2 regions of the Streptococcus sp. 2022WUSS037 genome follow, and region 1 is predicted to be linked to the other one. Evidence: predicted binding sites of a transcription regulator. Region 1 holds the regulator's gene; the other holds the start of a gene.
The links. The regulator CtsR, encoded in region 1, represses protease genes until heat stress. The targets are predictions, from matches to a motif close to TTGGTCAAAAAAGGTCAAANA.
Positions count from the first base shown of each region.

Region 2: a site for CtsR is predicted at 5,251-5,271, ahead of ODU55_RS04430 (ATP-dependent Clp protease proteolytic subunit). Genes of this name have one in related genera too.

Region 1 covers NZ_JAOTGJ010000001.1:72,880-80,962, reverse strand. Annotated here, with positions in the region: gene nusG (transcription termination/antitermination protein NusG) at 1-536, shown strand, start outside; tRNA gene ODU55_RS00340 (tRNA-Cys) at 708-778, opposite strand; gene rpsB (30S ribosomal protein S2) at 1,080-1,856, shown strand; gene tsf (translation elongation factor Ts) at 2,154-3,194, shown strand; gene ODU55_RS00325 (GNAT family acetyltransferase) at 3,570-4,271, opposite strand; gene ODU55_RS00320 (thioredoxin domain-containing protein) at 4,271-4,609, opposite strand; gene ODU55_RS00315 (CtsR family transcriptional regulator) at 4,753-5,211, shown strand; gene ODU55_RS00310 (ATP-dependent Clp protease ATP-binding subunit) at 5,215-7,665, shown strand; gene ODU55_RS00305 (hypothetical protein) at 7,674-7,919, shown strand; partial or broken gene ODU55_RS00300 (DNA mismatch repair protein MutT) at 7,915-8,083, shown strand, end outside.
Region 2 covers NZ_JAOTGJ010000007.1:15,941-24,023, reverse strand. Annotated here, with positions in the region: gene ODU55_RS04460 (ABC transporter ATP-binding protein) at 1-153, opposite strand, end outside; gene ODU55_RS04455 (ABC transporter ATP-binding protein) at 153-917, opposite strand; gene ODU55_RS04450 (branched-chain amino acid ABC transporter permease) at 917-1,864, opposite strand; gene ODU55_RS04445 (branched-chain amino acid ABC transporter permease) at 1,867-2,754, opposite strand; gene ODU55_RS04440 (ABC transporter substrate-binding protein) at 2,914-4,086, opposite strand; gene ODU55_RS04435 (YlbG family protein) at 4,218-4,490, opposite strand; gene ODU55_RS04430 (ATP-dependent Clp protease proteolytic subunit) at 4,617-5,228, opposite strand; gene upp (uracil phosphoribosyltransferase) at 5,330-5,959, opposite strand; gene ODU55_RS04420 (alpha-glucosidase) at 6,037-7,653, opposite strand; gene gtfA (sucrose phosphorylase) at 7,726-8,083, opposite strand, start outside.

The sequences.
Region 1 (8,083 bases):
ACGATAGTTTTGATAAAGGCTGGTTTGTTTTACAGACCTACTCAGGATATGAAAATAAAGTGAAGGAAAACTTGCTCCAACGTGCCCACACTTATAACATGTTGGAAAACATCCTCCGTGTAGAAATTCCAACTCAGACTGTTCAGGTTGAAAAGAACGGTGAGGTCAAGGAAGTAGAAGAAAACCGTTTCCCTGGTTATGTTTTGGTTGAAATGGTTATGACCGATGAAGCTTGGTTTGTGGTTCGTAACACGCCAAACGTTACAGGTTTCGTGGGTTCACACGGTAACCGTTCAAAACCAACTCCACTTTTGGAAGAAGAAATCCGTCAAATCTTGGTGTCTATGGGACAAACCGTTCAAGAATTTGATATTGATGTCAAAGTTGGCGATACTGTTCGTATCATCGACGGTGCCTTCACAGACTACACAGGAAAAATCACAGAAATTGATAACAACAAGGTCAAAATGGTTATCTCTATGTTTGGTAATGATACCATTGCAGAGGTTAACTTGAGCCAGATTGCTGAGTTGTAAATCTACTCTACTCCCCCTAGGTAATAGCCTTTGGGGAGTTTTTTGATGGTTTGAAAAGATTTTGCCCACCAACTTTACCAGATTTAACTGAATTTAACCAGACGGAAAATCAAAAAAGCCCGATTTTACGGGCTTTGTGTTCGGTTAATTCCTGTTAAATCAGGTACTAAAAGGCGGTAGACGGATTTGAACCGACGATCAAGCTTTTGCAGAGCCGTGCCTTACCACTTGGCTATACCGCCATAACAAAGAATATTGTACCTTAAATAGTGAATTTGGTCAAGTGGAAATTTTTGTATCAGTCTAATTTCCAGTTTTGGGGTTAGGCTAGAACTTACTTTGAGAATTTAGCGCAGATTTTTGGTGGTAGATTTTCATGAATTTCTCTGCTAATTTACTTGAAAATAGTCAGGTATTCTGATATACTAATAGAGTTGCTGTGCAACAAATACTCATCTCGGACCAATTGTGGTCTTGTTGCCGAAAGGTTGGGCTGCAAGTCGAAGTTCGGGAGAGGAGAAAAAACAAAAAGGAGAAATACTCATGGCAGTAATTTCAATGAAACAACTTCTTGAGGCTGGTGTACACTTCGGTCACCAAACTCGTCGCTGGAATCCTAAGATGGCTAAATACATCTTCACAGAGCGTAACGGTATCCACGTTATCGACTTGCAACAAACTGTAAAATTGGCTGACCAAGCTTACGAATTTATCCGTGACGCTGCAGCAAACGACGCAGTTATCTTGTTCGTAGGTACTAAAAAACAAGCTGCTGAAGCTGTTAAAGACGAAGCTATCCGCGCTGGTCAATACTTCATCAACCACCGTTGGTTGGGTGGAACTCTTACAAACTGGGGTACAATCCAAAAACGTATCGCTCGTTTGAAAGAAATCAACCGCATGGAAGAAGATGGAACTTTCGAAGTGCTTCCTAAGAAAGAAGTAGCATTGTTGAACAAACAACGTGCACGTCTTGAAAAATTCTTGGGCGGTATCGCTGACATGCCACGCATTCCAGACGTAATGTTCGTCGTTGACCCACACAAAGAGCAAATCGCTGTTAAAGAAGCTAAAAAATTGGGAATCCCAGTTGTAGCGATGGTTGACACAAACACAGATCCAGATGATATCGATGTTATCATCCCAGCTAACGATGACGCTATCCGCGCTGTTAAATTGATCACAGCTAAAATGGCTGACGCTATCATCGAAGGTAACCAAGGTGAAGACAGCGTAGCCGCAGTTGAAGCTGAATTGGCAGCTGAGCCAGCATCTACAGAATCAATCGAAGAATTGGTTGAAGTTGTAGAAGGAAAATAAGTAACGAAGGCGTTTAGAAATCTGTATGAGTTTTACAGTCCAGTGGACTGTAAAAGTTTGAGCCTAAAAACTCAAAAGCGAAAATAGGAAACTGACGCAGTATGCTTGCATACAAGGAAGTTTATCTTTTTCACTAAGATTTTAGCCTGACTACAATTAAATAAGTAACGAAGGCGATTTAAAATCTATAGGATTTTAGCTCGTGTACAATTTCAAACATCAAAAAAAACAATCCTAGAGGGGCAGGGCTGAGCCCGCTCCCTCTATTTTTATAAAAAACAAACAAGGAGAATAGACATGGCAGAAATTACAGCAGCTCTCGTTAAAGAATTGCGTGAAAAATCAGGTGCTGGCGTTATGGACGCGAAAAAAGCATTGGTTGAAGTAGAAGGCGATATCGAAAAAGCGATCGAATTGCTTCGCGAAAAAGGTATGGCTAAGGCAGCTAAGAAAGCTGACCGTGTAGCAGCTGAAGGTTTGACAGGTGTTTACGTTGATGGTAACGTAGCAGCAGTTGTTGAAGTTAACGCTGAAACAGACTTCGTTGCGAAAAATGCTCAATTCGTTGAATTGGTAAACACTACTGCTAAAGTAATTGCAGAAGGTAAACCAGCTGACAACGAAGCAGCTCTTAAATTGGTTATGCCTTCAGGTGAAACGCTTGAAGAAGCATACGTAAACGCAACTGCAACAATCGGTGAGAAAATCTCATTCCGTCGCTTTGCTTTGGTTGAAAAAACAGATGCTCAAGCATTTGGTGCATACCAACACAACGGCGGCCGTATCGGTGTTATCTCAGTTATCGACGGTGGAGATGAGACTCTTGCAAAACAAATCTCAATGCACATCGCTGCGATGAAACCAACTGTTCTTTCTTACACTGAATTGGATGAGCAATTCGTTAAAGATGAGTTGGCACAAATCAACCACAAAATCGAACAAGACAACGAAAGCCGTGCAATGGTTGACAAACCAGCATTGCCATTGTTGAAGTACGGTTCAAAAGCTCAATTGACTGACGAAGTGATTGCAGCAGCTGAAGAAGCTATCAAGGCTGAATTGGCAGCAGAAGGCAAACCAGAAAAAATCTGGGACAAAATCATCCCAGGTAAAATGGACCGCTTCATGCTTGACAATACTCAAGTTGACCAAGCTTACACACTTCTTGCACAAGTTTACATCATGGACGACAGCAAAACAGTTGAAGCTTACTTGAACTCAGTGAACGCTTCAGTTGTAGAATTTGCTCGTTTCGAAGTAGGTGAAGGTATCGAGAAAGCTTCAAACGACTTCGAAGCAGAAGTTGCAGCTACGATGGCAGCAGCTCTTGGTAAATAATTGGTAGTCTTCATTTTATCTTTTATTACTTCGACGAGCGAGGAAACGTTGTTTCCATATTTCCAACTTCAAATACTCCACTGGAGTATTTGAACTCGCCTTGCCGTACTTCAGTACAGCCTACGGCTCTTTTGAGGCGAACTTGGTTCGCACTATTTCCAGCCTTCAAAGGTTCCCCAAACCTTTGAAGCGAGTACTAAAAGCAAACTGAAAGACTGCTCGACAATTCAAGAACTTCCGAAAGGAGGTTCTTTTTTTGATAAATCGGTCTTAGGGCTGATGCCTGAGTAGGTCGAGTGAGTTATACTATACTCAATCCTAAATATTTTTCATAATCTCCTTAAAAAGCACCGGCCTTGTGGTCGGTGCTTTTTGTTAGATTTCTAAAATATAAGTATCCCAGCTAGGTTTGTGTGGTTGTCGGAATTGGTCAGCCAAGCGCATGGCGATAGGATCACAGTCATCAGCCTCAAAGCTAATTTGCTCATATTGTTCAAATAGGGAGCCAATAACTGCTTGGATGAAGGAATCAAAGCTTTGTACATCTTTTCCGCATACGTAGGCAATTTCATTGTTTTCTACGAAGGCCCAGTTTTCTGAGTCTGTATAAACTAGTTCAGGTAAATCCTTTTCGAATTCTTCTTGACTGGCAGTCCAAGGGTTGATGTCTTGATGAACTGTCTGATAGTGGTCAAAGAATCGCTGGCTAGCTCTTTGGTAGAGTGCGGTACCTTTGCGGACTATGTTTAGGTTGGTAGTGCCTGTTTGACTGAGATAGTCTTGTTTGGTCACTTCGAACTCATAACATTTCCGCTTGCAGACAAATCCAGCTGCGGTGAGGAAATGGATTTTTTCCTGCTCTGCAGAGGAGAGCATAACCTGAAGAGGCTTTTTGCCCAAGGAAGTCTGTAGGGACTGGAAGAGCTGCTCTGCTATGGTACAATCGAAATCAACTAAATCCAGTCGCAGATAGGTATTGGTCTGGTGGTAGGGATTTTGGTAGCTGTGAATCTTGCCTACTGGTCTTCCGTGATGAGAGATGTGGAAGGTGTTGGCTTGGTAGGAAATGTCTAGCATTAGTCCTCAATAAAAGCCGCAATTTCTTCTTCCGTCATGCTGGAATTGCAGCGGACTTGGACGCCAGTCGATTTAGCGACTAAAAGACCAGGGACTGTAGGCACTTGGTAGTGGTCGCGAAGTGCTTGAAGTTGAGGACTGACTTGGCTGGAGTCGAGGAAGTGGACGGTCACTTGCTTGTCTTGGGCGACCTTATGGAGTTTTGGTGCAAAGCGGTTGCAGTAAGGGCAGGTTGCTCGTCCGATGAAGAGAACGTCGCCCTCTTGAGCAGTTAGGAGGCCCTGTGCCTGCTCCACGGTTACGCTAGTAAAATCTTGGATGTAGTCTTGGAAGTTCATAATGTTCTCCTTTTTTTCTTTTATTATAGGATAAAGCAGAGCAGATTTCAAAATTCTGCTACGGAAGGGACTGGGCTTTTGCTTTCAAAATTCTTCATTTTAGGGTATAATGGTCAAAGATAGTCAAAGAAAGAGGCGATACTATGGCGATGAAGAATACATCAGATTATATCGAAGAACATATCAAAGCCATCTTGGACCAGGTCAATGTGGCAGAGTTGCGTCGGAGTGAATTGGCCAGTCGGTTTGAAGTGGTGCCAAGTCAGATTAACTACGTGATAAAAACCCGTTTTACAGCCAGTCGAGGCTACATAGTGGAAAGCAAGCGTGGTGGCGGTGGCTACATTCGTATTGGTCGGATTACCTTTTCGGACAAGCACGAATTGGTTCATGATTTATTGAACAATATGGGCGAGCAACTATCTGCTACGGTATATGCGGATATTTTACAACTCCTTTTTGATGAAGGTTTGATGACAGAACGAGAAGGCAATCTCTTTTTGTCCACAGGCTCTGATGAAATATTAGGAAAAGATGCAAGTGTCATTCGCGCTCGCATGATGCGTCAAGTCTTACGACGCTTAGATAGGAAAGAGGATTGATTCATGAAAATTTCAACTGGTTTACAAAGGGTATTTGAAGATGCCCAGTTGGTCGCCCAACGTTATGCCTGTGATTACTTGGAAACCTGGCATGTTCTCTTATCATTTGTCATCAACCATGATACCGTTGCGGGAGCTGTCTTGGCAGAATATCCTGTTTCGATTTCTGACTATGAACATGCGACTTTTGTTGTGACGGATAAGGTTTATCGGGAAGAGTTGGATAGTTTCCGTATCTTGCCTTCTTCAAAACGTTTGGATGAAACGGCTAGTTTGGCCAAGAAAATTGCTGGAGTTGTCAAGGCCAAGGAGTTAGGTACAGAACATTTGTTCATGGCTATGCTCTTGGATAAACGTTCAACAGCTAGTCAGATTTTGGACAAGGTTGGTTTTCATTTTGAAGACTCAGATGATAAGATCCGTTTCTTGGATTTGCGTAAAAATTTGGAAGCCCGTGCAGGATTTACTAAGGAAGACTTAAAAGCAATCCGTAGTGTGATGAAGGGTGGAAAATCCAAGGCTGCGAATATGGGGCAGATGATGGGCATGCCTCCAGCTCCACAGACTGGTGGATTAGAGGACTATACTCGTGATTTGACCGCTTTGGCCCGTGAAGGCAAGATGGAGCCAGTTATCGGTCGCGATGCAGAAATCTCGCGGATGATCCAAATTCTATCACGTAAAACCAAGAACAACCCAGTTCTAGTTGGTGATGCTGGTGTCGGAAAAACTGCACTTGCTTTGGGTCTTGCTCAACGTGTTGCTGCAGGTGATGTCCCTGTCAGCTTGGCTAAGATGCGGGTTTTGGAACTTGACTTAATGAACGTTATCGCTGGAACTCGTTTCCGTGGTGATTTCGAAGAGCGGATGAATAATATCATCAACGACATCGAGGAAGATGGTCAGGTCATCCTCTTCATCGATGAGTTGCATACCATTATGGGTTCAGGGTCAGGGATTGATTCGACCTTGGATGCAGCCAATATCCTCAAACCAGCTCTTGCTCGTGGCACTCTCCGTACGGTCGGAGCGACGACTCAAGATGAGTACCAAAAACATATTGAGAAGGACGCAGCCTTGGTACGCCGTTTTGCCAAAGTAACCATTGAAGAGCCGACGGTGGAAGATAGCATTGCGATTTTAACAGGTTTAAAAGGAACGTTTGAGAAATACCATAGGGTCCGTATTGGAGATACTGCTGTTGAGACTGCCGTGACCTACGCTAAGCGGTATTTGACCAGCAAAAACCTGCCAGATTCTGCCATTGACTTGCTAGATGAAGCCAGTGCAACGGTACAAAATCGAGTGAAAGGGCAGACTGAGGAAACAGGTCTGACCAGCATAGACAAGGCCTTGATGGCTAGAAAGTACAAGACCGTCAGCAAGCTCTTACTTGAAGCGAAAGAAACAACAAAAGCTAATCAAAACTATGACTTAGAAGTGACGGAAGAAGATATTTTAGAAACACTTAGCCGCTTGTCAGGTATTCCTGTAGCCAAGCTCAGTCAGTCAGATACCAAGAAATATCTGAATTTGGAAGCAGAACTGCATAAACGTGTCATCGGTCAAGAAGAAGCTATTTCTGCAGTTAGCAGAGCTATTCGCCGCAATCAGTCGGGGATTCGTACAGGTCGCAGACCGATTGGTTCCTTTATGTTCTTAGGACCAACTGGTGTTGGTAAAACAGAGCTTGCCAAGGCCTTGGCAGAAGTCCTCTTTGATGATGAATCTGCTCTTATCCGTTTTGATATGTCTGAATACATGGAGAAATTCGCAGCCAGCCGTTTAAACGGTGCACCTCCGGGCTACGTGGGCTATGAAGAAGGTGGCGAATTGACAGAAAAAGTTCGTAATAAACCTTATTCTGTTCTTCTTTTTGACGAGGTTGAAAAGGCTCATCCAGATATTTTCAATGTTCTCTTGCAGGTCTTAGATGATGGTGTTCTGACGGACAGTAAGGGACGTAAGGTTGATTTCTCAAATACCATTATCATCATGACGTCAAACCTGGGAGCAACAGCCCTTCGTGATGATAAGACAGTTGGTTTTGGTGCCCTTGATTTATCTAAGGACCACAAGGAAGTGGAGAGACGCATTTTTGAGGAATTGAAAAAGGCCTATCGTCCAGAATTTATCAACCGTATTGACGAGAAAGTTGTCTTCCATAGCCTAACGGAAACTCATATGCAGGATGTTGTCAAGGTCATGATTAAACCTTTGTTGGCTGTAACAGCTGAGAAAGGAATTACCCTTAAACTGCAACCGTCCGCCCTCAAATTATTGGCTAAACAAGGTTATGACCCAGAAATGGGAGCTCGTCCGCTACGTAGGCTCTTACAAACCAAATTGGAAGATCCGTTGGCAGAAATGTTACTCCGTGGTGACTTGACTACTAGTTCGACCTTGAAGGTTGGGGTCAAGGGCGAAGAACTCAAATTTGATGTGGTCAAATAGGAGGAAAAATGGTAGAACTAAGACCGCTTCTGGAAGAAGAGCGTGAAGAATTTATCCGCCGCAATCAAGCTGCGTTTTTAGAAGCCTTGGCAGAGGAAATGCCAGAGGGGGAAGAGGTGATTAGCCGTGAGGAGATTTTGGAAAGCCTGCTTGCCCCTAAGGCTCAAGCCTTTCAGGTCTACTGGGAGAATGACTTGGTAGGCGGTGTCGTTGTGCAGATTGATTCAGCAACCAAGCGCAACTCCTTGGATTGAGCAATTGTTGACGTTTTCCAATCCTGAGCGGGATCCACGTGGCAGGATAATGACGCTTGCTCACTTGGTCTACTTGCCCAGTCAGGCCTTGGACTTAGTCAAGCCAGGTCCAGATGGACGGGAGCCTATTATTATTGATGTGGATTTTAAAGCATCGCAGTGCT
Region 2 (8,083 bases), on a different contig from region 1:
TCCTGAAATAGTACGAAGGATAGAGGTTTTACCAGCACCATTAGCGCCGATAAGTGTTACAACTTCACCTTCATTAACCTCAAAGCTAACATCTTTAACAGCTTCGATAACACCGTAGTTAACGGAAAGATTTTTTACTTCTAACATTGCCATTAAGCTTCACCTCCAAGGTAGGCTTCAATTACACGCTTGTTATTACGAATTTCTTCTGGTGTACCATGGGCAATCAACCGACCGTACTCCAATACGTATATACGCTCCGTCACTTCCATAACCAAGCTCATATCGTGTTCGATCAAGATGATAGTAATGCCAAATTCTTCTTTGATCTTACGGATAAGTTGGGTCAATTCCGCCGTTTCTTGTGGGTTCATACCAGCCGCTGGTTCATCCAAGAAAAGAATTTTTGGTTCAGTCGCAAGGGCACGAACGATTTCCAAACGTCGTTGTTGACCGTAAGGAAGGTTTTTAGCTAATGTATCTGCATCTCCATCCAAATCGAAGATTTTCAAAAGTTCAATCGCTTTTGTTTTCAACGCTTCTTCATTCTTATAGAATGCTGGAAGACGGAAGAAACTTGCAAATACTTCTGATTTACCATGGTTGCCAAGACCAATCAAAACATTTTCCAAAACGGTCATATTTTTGAATAAACGAATGTTCTGGAAAGTACGACCAAGACCAAGCGAAGCAATTTTTGATGGTGCTTTACCGTTCAAAATAGTCCCTGCAAGAGAAATTGTCCCCTCGCTTGGCTCATAAACACCTGTCAAGAGGTTGAAAAGAGTCGTTTTACCAGCACCATTTGGACCGATAAGACCAACCAATTCCCCTTCATGAAGTTCCATGGTCACATCACCAACGGCAGTCAGGCCACCGAAGTTCTTGGTTAAATCTTTTACTTCAAGTAATGCCATTACTTAACCTCCTTCTTCTTGAGTAGAGCTGCTACGCTGAATTCCTTAGTTCCCAAAAGACCTCCAGGACGGAAAATCATCAAAAGGATAAGGGCCAGAGAGTAAATAATCATAGAAATATCAGAGTAACTCTTGAGAAATACGTTCAAAATACCAAGTACAATGGCTGCTACAAAGGTACCTGTGATAGAGCCCAAACCACCCAATACAATGATAATCAAAACGTTAACGGAGGTCATAAAGGCAAAGTCTTTCGGAACAATTGTCCCAACGTATCCTGCATGGAGACCACCTGCAATGGCTGCCGTCATGGCACCAAATACAAAGGCTGAAACTTTCACAAATGTTGGATTGACACCTACAGATTCTGCCGCAATTTCATCCTCACGAACAGAAATTGTAGCACGTCCCATCGGACTGCGCAAAAAGTTAACTGTCACCAAAGTTGTGATGATTACAAAAATATAAACTAAAGGCCAGCTTGTAAAGAGTGGAATAGACATAATACCTGCTGCACCATTCGTTACACTACCACCATTGATAATTAAAATACGAATAATCTCTGCAACACCAAGAGTCGCAATTGCAAGGTAGTCACCTTTCAAACGAAGGGTTGGAATACCAACTAAAAGAGCCACTGCACCTGAGATTAACATCCCAACAATCAAGGCGATAGCAAATCCACCATAAGTTGGCATCATTTTCCCAAGAATACCTACTGCATAAGCACCAATAGCCATAAAACCAGCATGACCAAGTGAAAATTGACCTGAGAAACCAACAATCAAGTTTAAACCAACTGCCAAGATAATTTGAATACCGATTTGCTGAACAATCTGGATGTAGTAAAAATTCAGAATCCCTGCTGATACAAGACCTTGAATAAGCCCAAAACCAGCCAATAAGATAGCCAACCAAATCGCATTAACTTTTAAATTTTGCTTCATGGTTACACCTTCTCTTTCACATTTTTACCAAGAATACCACTTGGACGCACCAAGAGGATGATGATCAAAACAGTATATACGATCGCATCACGGAAAGTATCGAATTCAATTACATAGGTAAATGTTTCGATGATACCGATGACGAAGCCACCAAGCGCAGCACCTGGAATAATACCGATACCACCCAATACTGCCGCTACAAAGGCTTTCAAACCTGGGGTCATACCCATCAAAGGCTCAATCTGGTTGTAGTAGAGACCTAGGAGAACACCCGCAGCACCCGCAAGAGCTGACCCAAGAGCAAAAGTAAAGCTGATTGTACGGTTTACATTGATCCCCATAAGCTGAGCTGCATCGCTATCTACAGAGACCGCACGCATGGCTTTCCCCATTTTTGTACGTTTGACAATTAATTGAAGAGCGACCATCAACGCAAGCGATACACCAAGAATTATCAACTGGATATTGGTAACAGAAACTGGACCAAGGTTAAAAGTCACAGCTTCGATTGCTTGTGGAAAGGCTTTTACGTCTGCTGTAAAGAATTTAATCATAGTGTATTCCAAGAAGAAGGATACACCGATAGCCGTAATCAAAGCTGCTATACGCGTTGAATTACGCAAAGGACGATAGGCTAAAAACTCTATAACGACACCGAGAATAGCCGTCCCTACCATCGCTAGAATGAGAGCAACAAAGAAACGCGTTCCACCATCTGCAATAAAAGTTAAATTATTTAATAGGAAGTACCCCATAAAAGCACCCATCATATACAAATCACCATGGGCGAAGTTAATGAGTTTGATAATTCCGTACACCATGGTATAACCAAGGGCCAAAAGGGCATAAACAGAACCAAGAATCAAACCATTGACAAGTTGTTGAAGCATAGGTTCACCAATCTTTCTAAATATTTTTCGAGCTCAATAGCATTGTTACATTATACAAAATTTTCTGAAAATAAGCAAGTTACTTGATATTTTTTAATAATCCTTAAACGTTTTCTATCCTGAAAAAGCAGAGAAGGCTGGAAAAACCAGCCCACTCGATTATTCTGAAATAGAAACAGTATCAACAGATGATTGCTCACCGTTTGTCAAACCAACTACATATACTGATTTCACAACGTTGTGCTCTTTATCAATAGACATTGTACCCGTTACACCTTCGAAATCTTTCAAAGCTGCAAGGTTGTCTTTAATTGTTTTTGAATCTGCTGCACCTTCTGCTGCTTTAGCTGCCATGTAAACTGAGTCATACGCCAATGCTGAGAACATTGAAGGCTCTTCGTTGTATTCTTTCTTATATGCATCGTAGAATGCTTTAGCTTTATCGCTTGCTGAAGTTACGAAAGCTGAAAGGTAGTAAACGTTTGAAGCTGCTGAAGCTGTTGCCAATTCAGTGAATTGTGGTGAATCGAAACCATCTGAACCAAGAATTGGTTGGTTAAGACCAAGACCACGAGCTTGTTTCACGATTGTACCTGTTTCATTGTAGTAACCAGGCATGATGATGGCATCAAATTCTTTATCTTTCAATTTTGTCAAAGCAGCTTGGAAATCCTTATCGCCAGAAGCAAATGTGATTTCTGAAACGATTTCTCCTTTGTAAGCCTTCTTGAAAGCCTCTGCTACACCCTTACCATAATCAGAAGAGTTGTCAAAGTAAAGAACAACTTTCTTAGCTGACAAGTTCTCAGTAGCGTATTTAGCCATAATTTGACCTTGGTATCCATCTGTAAAGGTTGTACGGAAGAAGTAATCTTGAACTTCACCTTTGTCATTAACAACCAAGTTTGTTTGAGTTCCTGAAGGTGTAATCATTGGAACTCCTGCTGAAGTCAATGCAGGAATTGAGGCTGCTGAAGCTCCTGATGTAGCAGGGCCAATCACAACGTTTGCCCCTTCACTTGCCAAGCTTGTTGCAACAGTAGCTGCCTCTGCTGTTTCAGACTTGTTGTCTTTTGTGATCACTTCGATTTTTTTGCCGTCAATACCACCCGCAGCATTGATTTCTTTCACAGCAAGGTTGGCACCTTTTTCCTCTGTTTGACCATAAGATGAAACAGCACCTGACAACTCCAAGTTGTAGCCGATTTTAAATGTATCACCTACAGAAGAACCTGCGGCTGAAGTATTGGTTGTCGAAACATTACCACATGCAGCAAGTAGAGCTGCAGAGGCAAATGTAGCAAGCGCTACTGCAAATTTTCTTGTTTTCATGAAAACTCCTTAAATCTTTCTTAAATTTTACGATGTATCTAATATACTGAATTATCTGAAAATTGTCAACAAAAAAAGAAAAAATTTTTAAAATAAAAAATTAGCAGGTATGTATCCCCTGCTAATTCCGACTATCCTGCGACTGATGGTTCTTCATCTCTCCATAGATTACCTACAAAGTTTTGGTCTAATTCCTTAATGTACGAAGGAACCACTTTTTTTACAAAACGTTCCTTTTTCAATTTTAATATGGTAGTTGCTACTAGTTCTTGATCCATATACACCAAAACATATCGCAATCGTTTGGAATGGTAAACAATATCTCCATATTGGCTGAGTTTACGTGCATCACGATTGTAGTGTAAATAGACAGTTAAGCAAGTGCGATTTTTCTTCTCAAACATGTCTTCTCCTCTAAAAATTCTCTTTCTATATTATACCGTTTTCAATGATAAATGAAAAGCTCCAACTACCTGTAAAAGAGTTGGAGCTAATAGGAATAGTCAGTGTTATTACATATTTGTCACTGCTTATTTGACTTTTGTATTGTCCATAATCTGGTCAATAAATCCGTAAGTCAAGGTTTCTTCTGCTGACATCCAGTAATCACGTTCTGCATCCTTATGGATTTGCTTGACTGTCTTACCTGAATTATCTGCCAAGATTTTTTCTAGCTTATTACGTGTTTTTAATAGGTGTTCTGCTGCAATAGCCATGTCTGTTTGCTGAGTGCCACCACCTGTTCCACCCATCGGTTGGTGAATCATGTACTCTGCATTTGGCAACATGAAACGTTTGCCCTTGGCACCGCTTGATGCAATGATGGTTCCCATGCTCGCAGCTGTTCCCATAACGATGGTTTGAACATCAGCTTTAATGAAATTCATCGTGTCTACAATGGCAAGACCTGCTGACACCGATCCTCCTGGCGTATTAACATAGAGGTAAATATCCTTTGTAGGATCTTGGGCATCAAGGAAAAGCAATTGTGCAATAATCGAATTAGCCATGTTGTCCTCAACTGGTCCTGTCAACATGATAATGCGATCCTTGAGCAAACGGGAATAAATATCATACGAGCGCTCACCACGGCTAGTTTGTTCAATAACTACTGGAATCATAAAATTACTCCTTTTCGAGATTTTCTGTACCCATTATATATGAATAGTCAAAATTGGTCAAATAAAAAACACGATTTCAGGAAATGAAAAAGAAACCAGCAGAGCTGATTCCTTTTAATCAATTATTTTGTACCGAACAAGCGGTCACCTGCATCTCCCAAACCTGGTACGATGTAGCCTTTTTCATTGAGTTTTTCATCCAAAGCTGCTGTGTAAATATCAATGTCTGGATGTGCATCTTGAAGAGCTTTTACACCTTCTGGAGCTGAAACAAGAGCAACAAATTTGATATTTGAAGCACCACGTTTTTTCAATGAATCAACTGCAAGAATAGCTGAACCACCTGTAGCAAGCATTGGGTCAACTACAAAAATATGACGTTGATCAATATCTTCTGGTAATTTCACAAGATACTCAACGGGTTGAAGGGTTTCTTCATCGCGGTACATACCGATGTGACCAACTTTAGCTGCTGGTACCAAGCTTAGCAAACCATCAACCATACCAACACCTGCACGAAGAATTGGTACGATAGCTAATTTTTTACCTGCAATTTGTTTCTGAACTGTTTTAGTGATTGGCGTTTCAATCTCCACATCTTCAAGTGGCAAGTCACGCAAAACTTCGTAACCCATTAGCATTGCGATTTCATTTACCAACTCACGAAAATCCTTAGTAGAAGTCGATGTGCGACGAAGGATTGACAACTTGTGCTGAATGAGTGGGTGTGAAATGACTTGGAATTTACCCATGATGATAAAACCTCTCTTTTTTGTTTTTTCCATTTTACCAAAAAATCATGAAAAAAGCATGGGAAAAGAAAAGGAATTTATTTTTTGAGAACGATTGCCTCATATGGTCTCAATAATTGTCTATCCAAAAATGCAGCTTCATCGTAGTTATGCATAAACAAGGAATATCCCTCGCTTGATACGTCAAATGCTTGCTCATCACTCGTGAAATTCACCAGAATGATGAAATCATCCTGTTCATCATATTTACGGTAGGCCATTACCAAGCTATTTCCAGTCTCCATCACTTCATATTTTCCTTCAGACATACAAGGATACTCTTTCCGAAGAGCGATTAATTTTTGATAGGTATAGAAAAGCGATTGTTTGTCTGCCAGTGCTTTTTCAACGTTGATGTCTTTGACAGTATCTCCCAAAGCCAGCCAGGCTTGACCTGTACTGAAGCCCGCTCCTTCTGCTCCTGTCCATTGCATTGGACGGCGAGCATTATCACGACCTTTGGCATTTATAGAAGTAATCAATTCCTCCTTGGTGAAGCCATTTTCAATCCGTTCCGCATACATGCGACGTGTTTCAATATCGTCCGCTTGGCTAATATCCGTAATCGGTGTATTAATCATACCAATTTCCTCACCTTGGTAGATATAAGGTGTACCTGACATAAAGTGAAGATAAATAGCCAACATTTTACCACTTAGTTCACGAAATGCAGGTCGATCATCACCGAAGCGAGAAATGGCACGAGGTAAATCGTGGTTATTCCAGAAAAGTGAGTTCCAGCCTTTACCAACCAGTTCAGTCTGCCATTTGGATAGAACCTTATGCAAACGAGCTGGATCAAGCGGTGCCAAATCCCATTTTTCTTTCCCTTCCTGCTGATCAAGTCCTACGTGTTCAAATTGGAAAATCATCGAAAATTCTTTTCGATCAGGATGCGAATATAACTGAGCATTTTCTGGATTGGCACTCCATGTTTCCCCAACAGTCACTAAATCGTAAGCACCGAAGGTTTGCTCATTTAATTCCTGAATAAGAGGATGGAGAGTCGGTCCATCGGCTGTAATTAATTTTTCCGGTTCTTTTCCTATCAAATCAATCACATCTAGCCTGAAACCACCGACACCTTTTTCAATCCAAAAATTGATCATGTCCCAGATTTCTTGTTTCAGAGCAGGATTTTTCCAGTTCAAATCCGGTTGCTTAACAGAGAATTGGTGGAGATAGTATTTGTTCAGATGTGGAACGTATTCCCAAGCAGAGCCTGAAAAGGTCGAGCGTAATTCATTCGGCTCATCAGCCCAAACATAATAATCATAATAGGGATTATCTGGTCCTTTGAGGGCTTCTTGAAACCAGAAATGTTCATCCGAGGTATGGTTGAGCACCAAATCCATGATTATTTTGATATTGCGCTTATGGCCTTCTGCAATCAGCTCTTCCATATCTTCCATGGTCCCAAATTCTGGAGCAATTCCTTGGTAGTCACTGATGTCGTAACCATTGTCATCCATGGGAGACTGATAAACAGGACTGAGCCAAATAGCATCAATTCCTAGCTCGTGAAGATAATCTAATCGGCTGATAATCCCTCGAATATCTCCTATCCCATCTCCATTCGAATCTTGAAAGCTACGAGGGTAAATTTGGTAAATGACGGACTTCTTCCACCAATCTGTTTTATGTATTTCTGACATGTATTGAACCTTTCTGTACAATCTAATTTACGCAAGAAAAAGTGGAATCCTCTTTCTTTCTATATAATCATATTATAATTCAATTGTGGTAATTTTGCCCTCTTCTATTTCAACAATTTCAAAGGTTTTTTCTTTTAGGTTTGCTGTTAGACGGGCTGACACCCCTGCATCTTGATTATTCCAGAAAATTTCCATACTTGTTTCATCCAGCATCTTAACAGAGAACTCTCCGTCGAAAGCTGGACTTGTATTGCGGAATTTAAGGAGTTTGAATAAGGATTGTACAACTGGCCGTTGTACTTCGTACTCAATTTCTTCCAAATCATAGTAATGGCGATTGATATTGCGGCCTTCCTTGCTTGATTCTAAAAGTTCAATATCATTTTCGCCTGCAAGTAAGCCAACATAGTAAATCTGTGGAATACCTGGT